DNA from 2 places in the Sulfurovum lithotrophicum genome. Region 1 is predicted to be linked to the other one. Evidence: riboswitches for the same ligand, from Rfam matches in the RefSeq annotation. Region 1 holds a riboswitch; the other holds the start of a gene.
What was found. A riboswitch is a leader RNA that binds a small molecule or an ion and turns the genes downstream of it on or off. The one in region 1 is predicted to bind cyclic di-GMP.

Region 1 (4,267 bases):
TCCATCTGGATCCGTATCATTCCCCAGTACGCCTGTCGCAGCCACAACCAATTGTGTATCTTCTGCTGTGCTTCCTGTATCCGGGTTGGCTGTCGGTGCAGGGTTGGTTACCGTCCAACTGAATGTCTCGCTGGTGCTTGCATTACTTGAATCTTTTGCAGTCACCGTGACGCTGTACGGCCCGCTTTGGCTGGCCGATTTATCGATCGTCCCGCTGATCACTCCTGTATTTGGATCGATGCTCAGTCCTGTTGGCAATCCTGTCGCCGAGTATGTCAGTGTGTCCCCGTCCGGATCCGAGAAGTTGCCGCTTACATTCACGCTTGGCGTATCGGCATCGGCATTTGTCTGGTCGGCGATCGGTGTGCTTGTTGGTGTATCGTTCACCCCGTTGACCGTAATATTCTCATTTGCTGTAGCTGTAGCACCTTTTCCATCACTTATTACATACGGGAAACTTACCAGCCCATTATAGTTTGTATCTGGCGTGAATGTGATCACACCTACTGCATCAACAGTTACGGTTCCGTTTGTTACAAGAATCGTTTGTGCTACACCCGGGGTCAAAGTCACACCATTAATAGAAACAACCCCTATACTGTCACCATCAGGATCGCTATCAGCTGTTAATGGTAACAAAGTCACACTACTATCCTCAGCAACTGTATAACTATCGTTAACTGCAGCAGGCCCCCTGTTTACTACTGTCAAAGACTCATTAAGATCATCATTTACATTAGTTGGATCAGCTTGATCTCCTGTAGCCGAAGTTGTAAAGTTAGTAATTGTCAACAAAGATGTTCCAGAATCAACAGTTCCTGAAAGTGTCAAGTTCGCACTTGCACCATTTGCCAATGTTCCTATGGTCCAAATACCTGTACCAGAGTTATAAGTTCCCTGGCTTGGAGTATTGGAAGCATAAGTAATTCCAGTTGGAAGTTGATCTGTCAAACTTACATTTGTTGCTTCTGCGGGACCATTATTTGTGACAGTTAACGTATAGGTAACTGTATCGCCAACATTGGGAGATACTTTATCCACGACTTTAGTTGTGCGAAGATCCGCTTGTACTTGATATCCATCATCTCCCACTGAAATTGTTCCGCCTGCTGAAACATCAACAGTTTCGGGGTCTGTTCCCGCTGTTTGGGCATAACCTACGGGGAGAGTGGATTCATTTACGTCAATGACTACACTGGATTCAGTTGCCGAAGTATACGCTACATAATCTCCATTTGTATCTGTTGAAACAAAAAATGTTCCTGTCGTATCTGTAATAGCTATCGTGATGTTGGAGAAACCTGTTTCACCAGAATCATATGCACCGTTGCCGTTTGCATCGTCAAATACCTTGCCTGTCATTTTGGTCCGAGGCGTATCATCAGGTTCTATAGCCAAACGAAGAAAGACGGGTTGGGAAGTCGCTCCTATAGAATAAGTATCCAAATATGCTTTATTTCCATCACCACCACTTGTAAAATCACCCCAATTGTGGTATTTATATGTTCCGTCTGCATTATATGAATCGGCATGTGTCAACCCTAAATAACTATTATCATCCCAGTAAACTTTATTCGATGTATCAATACTACCATTATCTAAAACTGCATTGATTGTCAAACCATTATTACCTGAACCACCACTTGTTTCTGCATCCGCGGCAGTAAAGTGAAACTCTCCTGTTTTAAGAACGATCTGTGCTTTGTAAGTACCATTAGGAACGGTATTACCACTATTATCTACGCCATTCCAGTTAACACTATTGTCTCCAGGTACAGCTGTTCCGTTCAGAAATACATCCCCACTACCAAAAACATCATCATTGTTTACATCTATTATAATGGTATAGGTTCCACTTATTGCCAAGTTTGTTGTAAAGAGAAAGTTTCCTGTATCCTGTACTGTCACTGTGTCACTTGGTGAGATCGAATCATCAACACCTTGATCATCAAGAAAATGGAAATTTGTAATCTCAGGCAGCGTTGTGGGCCTGGGGTAAGAAGCAGCAGGGTTGGAAAGATAAAGTTTATATTGCGCTTCAACATAGTTTCTATTTCCAGATACAGAAGGACAGGGTGCCGCACTATCTGAATCAATACATCCACTCAAAGCGGCAACAATCGTTCCATCAGCATTAGGACTCGTAAGTCCCAAATTATTTGCTGTTAATTCGTATACATATCCGGCAAAATGGTCAAGATCAAGTTCCCATGTATAATAACTGCCATTAAACCCACCGTCAACCACAGCGTATAAATTGGCACTGGTGGAGTGGCTATCTCCAAAAGAACCTGCATCAAAAGCCCATCTATAGGCCCAAAGCCGCCCTTGATCTATACGTGGGTCCACATCATCACCAGGGTTTGTCTTGACAAATACATCAAAGCGTTTTAAAACATCTTGCGTCCCTTGTGTATTGTCTAAACGTATCTGATAGGTACCTACTGCTCCTGGAATAAACTCATATCCTCCACTCAATATACCATTAAAATCATCAGTACAATCGACATTTGAGCTATTCATTGTCGTGGAATCCAGTAAGGTTGTACCCGATTCATCATAAATCTCGATGGACAGATTATCACCATTTGCCTCTCCACAAATATGAATATTTATAATTTCATTTGCATTTGTGATATCAACATAGAGAGGTCGTTCTTTAACTTCCAAACCTGTACTTGAGTTATTATAAGTACTGTTCCATTGAAACAATGGCTGTTCATGTGTTACATCTTCATTCAGCCCCATCTGCCAGGAACCTTCAGCATGCAACTGAACCCCAAAACCTAAAAACAAAAAACCAAAAAGGGCAACCGCCCTCAACCATGACCAAATTAACTTCATTTACAACCCCTTGTAATTTTGTAAAATATTTATTTTGGCAACCCGGCGGTCTGCCCTCAAAAAAAAGGGGGAGATCCGTAGCTTTCCGTCCCACCTTCTCAGGTGGTTTGGCTTTGACAATATGCTGTATTTCCTCTCTTCAATTTAGAAAGGGAATAACATAACATTGCATTATAACAGATAAATGTCACGCAAATGTCACGTAAAGAGTATTATTATGCTATAGTACATTTATAAAAACCAGCATCACCGGTGACAGCCTATGAAATTTGTATATCTTTTTTTATCTTTTTTCCTGACCTTTCATCTTTTTTTACATGCAAAAACTCTGCCTTCAGACCTTAACCTATCAGAGCCAAAGAGTACCTTTACCTCTTTGGGTGAAGCACGCTTGGTACAAAACATGCATACAGACGACAATACCCGGTATACAGCTGAGAATCTTTTGAAAATGCTCTTTCCTTTTGCCCTGCTTGTCCTGCTCATACTGCTCAGCCTCTATGCACAGCGCCAATACAATAAACGGTTGAGAAAACAGATGGAATTGGCGGTGGAAGAGTTGCGGCACAAGGATGAACTGCTACTTCAACAGCAGAGAATGGCTGCAATGGGAGAGATGCTCAGCATGATCTCGCACCAGTGGAAACAGCCGCTTGGAGCCATAAATTCCGCTGTCATAGGGGTTAACATGAAGATCGCAAGCGGTAAATTCGACCTTGCCCAACCTACCGAACGAAAAAAGTTCCTTGCTTATCTACAAAGGAAACACGACAGCATTCTGGAGTATGTGCGCTATCTTTCCGATACGACGGACGACTTCAGGAACTTTTTCAACCCCTACAAAAGCAAGGCGACAGCACCCTTGAGCCAACCCGTTGAAAATGCCCTGATGATCATTCAAAAATCACTTGAAGGCAAAGGCATTCAAGTCATTACAGAATTGAATGACCATACCGAGATCATGATGTATGAAAATGAGATCATTCAGGTCATACTCAATCTGCTGAAAAACAGTGAAGACATTTTTTTGGAAAAAAATATCCAAGTCCCGAAGATCATTATCGCTACGCTTCAACAAAAACAACAGTGTCTCATACGGATATACGACAACGGCGGAGGAATTCACGCTACTGTTGCCAAAAAGATCTTTGAACCCTATTTCAGCACCAAGGAGCACAATGTCGGTACAGGACTTGGGCTGTATATGTCCAGGATCATTATGGAAGATCACCACAACGGTTCCATAAAGATGCGAAACAAAAACGGGGGGGGTCTGCTTTGACCTCACTTTCAATAAGCCTAAAAGGACTGACTGAACAATGAGAACTTGTATCCCATACCATAAATACTGCTTATCACACTCTTGGGAAGTTTTTTACGCAGTTTGAAGACCAGGTTCCGTATATTTTTTTCATCCAGCTCA
Region 2 (4,267 bases), 100 kb from region 1:
ACATTGAAAAGATGGTCTACCTGAAACAGAAAGAGATCATCAATGTCTTTTACATCAGCCTTTTACTGGCTATGATATTCACACTTCTTCTAATCTACTTTGTAAGAGTATACATTCATAGACAGATGAAAAAGCATGCCATTCACGACCACGATACAGATCTTTTCAACCAAAAATTCTTCCTGGCGGAACTTCAGACTGCAGTTGCCAGAGCAAAAAGAGAGAACAGTCCACTCTCCATCTTCTTTTTGTCGGTAACAAACCTGAAGGGTGGGATTTATGATGCGAAGCAGCAGAAACATCTTGCACAAAAAATAGCGCATGTTATCAGTATGTCCACAAGGGACAGCGATACAGTATGCCGTTACGATGAAGAGCATTTCGCCATACTCATGCCCATGGCAGACAGAGAAGCTGCACTCCATCTTGAAACACGTCTCAAGACAGCATTGTCACATTATGAATTCCATGTAGATCCGCAACCTGAATTTGATTTCATAACAACACAGTTCGACAACAGCGAAACGGAAGAATCATTTATAACGCGGAGCAAGAATTGATGTAAGAGCTATGAGAGCACGGCACCAAAAAGTATTTACTCTCCAAAAGAGAGTAACGAAAGGTAATGCTTTACAGACCATCCAGCGTTTCGATAAGCAGTTCTATCTCATCTTCATAGGAAGTGGCCTGTTTGGCCAGACGAAGATAGGCTTTGAGAAGCTTATCGGGTTTATTGTCTGTATGCAGGTTGACACCGGCATCCGAGAGGTCCTTGTTGACAAAATCCGCAAAATCATCTTCAAGTTTAATTTCATAGCGGTTGCCGCAGACAGTAAGTCCTACATTTTTCATATTCAAATCCTTCAGATATAGAAATTAAAAATCAGAAGATCAATTTTTAATTGTTACCTTTCAACTGTACTATGACAGCAGCGCCTCAACTTGTGCGATTATTTTTTCGATCTCTGCATCTTTTTCAGCTAATTCCCTTTTCAGTGAATCGATTATAGTATCTTTTTCACTTTGGGAACCAGACATATTTGCAAGCTCTGCATTGAGTTGCTCATTTTCATTTTTGAGTGCTTCGTAATCTGCTTTCCATTGCGTAATCTTTTCCTGTAGTTTCTGTAAGGCTGTCATCGTTCGCTCCATGATAATATTTTTTCTGAAACGCTATCATAGCAAAAGAATCAGAAATTGGAAATTAGAAATTGGAAATATCCTGTATAAAACAGCATCTCCTCCAACACCAAACCAACTTGCTTTCTATTTTCTGAATTTGGATTTAATAAATATTTAAGTTAAAATAAAATACAATTAAATTTAAGTTATTGTTTTAGAAATGCTAAACCTATCGTGAGGTAGGGACAGAAAGCTATGGGTCTCATGTAGATTGCCAGGTTGCCGATATGGACAATAAATAGAGAATACTATCTCAGTAGAGTTTTTTATTTACATATTTTTTGTAATCTCCCCCCCCCTGTCTTTTCTGTCCCTTAAATTTTTTATATTTTAAAGGATCATTATGTATTCTCTATACAGACCAATAATAGTTTTGCTATCTCTTCTGTTTATTACTACAGGTATGGAAGCCGGAGGAACAAGCTTTGGTATCACCATCAAAGCTACTCCACTTTCCTATGATGAGTTTTCACTCCCCAGATTAACAGATGATGAGTTCAATAGCCTTTCTACCGAAAAAAAATACAAAGTGGCCACCAAGCTTTACAGCACTCTGTATTATGGTACTGACATGAATGATATTAACACCAGTATTCAATCGGGTACTTTTATCAGTCAAACCTATGACATGTTCGATCGGGAGAACAGTGCTGCGGAAGTCAGTGACGTGGAAGAATTGATTGGCCAGTATTACAGTGCCACCAAAAACGGTCAAGTCATAGTACCGATCCTGGCAAGACTGTTTCATTTGACACCCGGGAAAACATACTTTAACCATTGGGCCGCCTATGTATTGGCCCAGAGTATACTTTATTGTCCCGGACTGGAACTTCCCAATGTCAAAGAAACCGATGCCTATGCTGTCTACTATTCCAATCTTGTAAATGAACTTAATGCCGGTTCCAGTTTGCAGTGGATCACTTTTAAACATATGATATCACAATCCAATTGGAGACGGTTCAAGAGCCCTGAGGACAATGGCCGTGAAATGCTGGAGATCTACCTGTACGATATGAATGACAGTCACGTACCTTTGGCTGCACAGGCACTACAGAACTGGAAACTTGATAGAGGCAGCAATACGTTGGTCATCGAGGAAGGAAAGGGAAATACAGAACCGATCACTGACCTGTTCGAAGGTACCACGGTTACCAGCGGAACAGATTTTTACAGCAGCCTTGTCCTTCAACCTGACTTTTTGCCCACTGTGACCAGAAGATTGGTGAATATCTATTTTTCAACTTATACGGATACACAAAAAGACGATATCGTTTCCCAACTCGTTATGAGCAATCCAACAGCATGGACAGACCTCCTGAAAGAGATCATCTATTCCAGGGAGTATTTATTGAATTCCAACAGAATACGCTCCTTTGAGGAACTCTTTCTCCCTATAGCCAAAACAGTGGACTGGCATCCACATAGTTCTTCTTTTTTCACCCTCTACGATGCTTTGGATAAGATGAATCAGGCATCTATGGCATACAAGCTGGGAAGAGCAGTCAGTGCACCCCTCAATACTTATTCTTTTGCCTGGATGCACAAAAGTTTAAGGGATAACCTAATGACCAAATTTGAAAAGAACTCCTCTTTTGTATCGATTGCCGACGGATGGGGCTTGAAAGAGATATTTGCTGTTATTCCAGATACGCTTACAACCAATGTAGAGGTAGCCGAATATATGGTGCATTCTCTTTTCATTTCCACAATCGGAAGGGATGCTACGGCCAATGAGCTTCAAATGTTCAAAGACCTTGTAGATCCAGACAAATATGATCCCGATCTGTTCAACAGCTATGGCAGGCTGGTATTAACAGGAAGCGACAATCCTGACCTGGATGCAAAGATGCGGGGATATATCGCCGATCTTATCCTTGATTATATTTCCAGACTTGGCGAAACATATCAATTCATAACAAATTCATAGGAGAATATCATGAAAAAGAACATTCAACGTCCAGAAGAACATATCGACCGACGAACCTTTATGAAAGGTCTTGGTGCTTTAGGCCTTTCTTCTGTATTCCCCAGTACTTTGTCTGCTGCCGCTCTGGACTACGATCAGATCCAGTTCGATCCGAATATCTACAACGACAACAATGCCCAGACCATTATTGTTTATCTTACAGGGGGTGCTGCAGAATTTGCAGGGAACCTCACAAACCTGGACGAGATAAACAGTGCAAGCCAGAATCCCTATCCTCTCCCCTCCATGACACCTACACAAAACAACTGCTGGCTGGAAGCAGGAGGTGACAGCATCGAGAAACTTCTGGCAAATGGAGATATGAACCTTTTCAGGACATGTTTCAGAACCTTTGATGATTCCAGGTCCCATGGTGTATGTTCTTCCCAGGCACAGTATGGGCAGGCTACTCAGGGAACATCCGGTATTGTCACAAATATCGCATCCATTCTGTATAACAAAGGAGCGGTCACCGAACCGACAGCCAATGACGAGATAGGAAAGAATTTCCCTTTTGTTTCAATGGAAAGTACGATATCACCGCTCTATGCCAAAGGCGGCATCGATCTGCCTTCATTTCTCGAACCTGTGATATTCGACAGCAAAAGTGCTATCAAGAATCCTTATGCAAGATCCTCCTCCCCACTGATAAACCGTATCCTCAATACACAGACCGAAGAGACTATTGATAACCTTCTGGACACACAGGCAACTCAGACCAATACACCAGGGACGATACAGGACAATTTTGACAAAAGAGCTATTCTTGCACAATATACGGACGAATTGAATGCCATACCGCTGCCTGAAGGTGTGAGTTACCCTGCACACAATGAATATGCGGATAAATTACAATTGGCAATGAAACTTCTTATCCATAATGCACATACCAAAGTAGTGACCATCGGTGCTATAGGCGGACTGGGAGGATGGGACGACCATCAGAATGCACTTGCACAATATAGCAACAGAATGAAACAGCTGCTAAGCGCACTCGATGCAGCCGTAACCCATATGAACGCAGCGGCGCGCACAAACATCAACATTGTGGTCTTTGGTGAGTTTGGACGGAACCTGAATTATAACAATGCAGCGGGATGGGACCATGGGAACAACCAG

Region 2: another riboswitch for cyclic di-GMP. It lies ahead of YH65_RS01520 (hypothetical protein); the one in region 1 lies ahead of YH65_RS11175 (beta strand repeat-containing protein).

The regions. Positions count from the first base shown of each region.
Region 1 is NZ_CP011308.1:409,889-414,155, reverse strand. It holds gene YH65_RS11175 (beta strand repeat-containing protein) at 1-2,523, opposite strand, end outside; cyclic di-GMP riboswitch class I at 2,878-2,966, opposite strand; gene YH65_RS01990 (sensor histidine kinase) at 3,107-4,126, shown strand; gene YH65_RS01985 (response regulator transcription factor) at 4,144-4,267, opposite strand, start outside.
Region 2 is NZ_CP011308.1:308,078-312,344, reverse strand. It holds gene YH65_RS01535 (GGDEF domain-containing protein) at 1-560, shown strand, start outside; gene YH65_RS01530 (hypothetical protein) at 631-852, opposite strand; gene YH65_RS01525 (DUF3450 domain-containing protein) at 922-1,152, opposite strand; cyclic di-GMP riboswitch class I at 1,335-1,409, shown strand; gene YH65_RS01520 (hypothetical protein) at 1,526-3,109, shown strand; gene YH65_RS01515 (DUF1501 domain-containing protein) at 3,119-4,267, shown strand, end outside.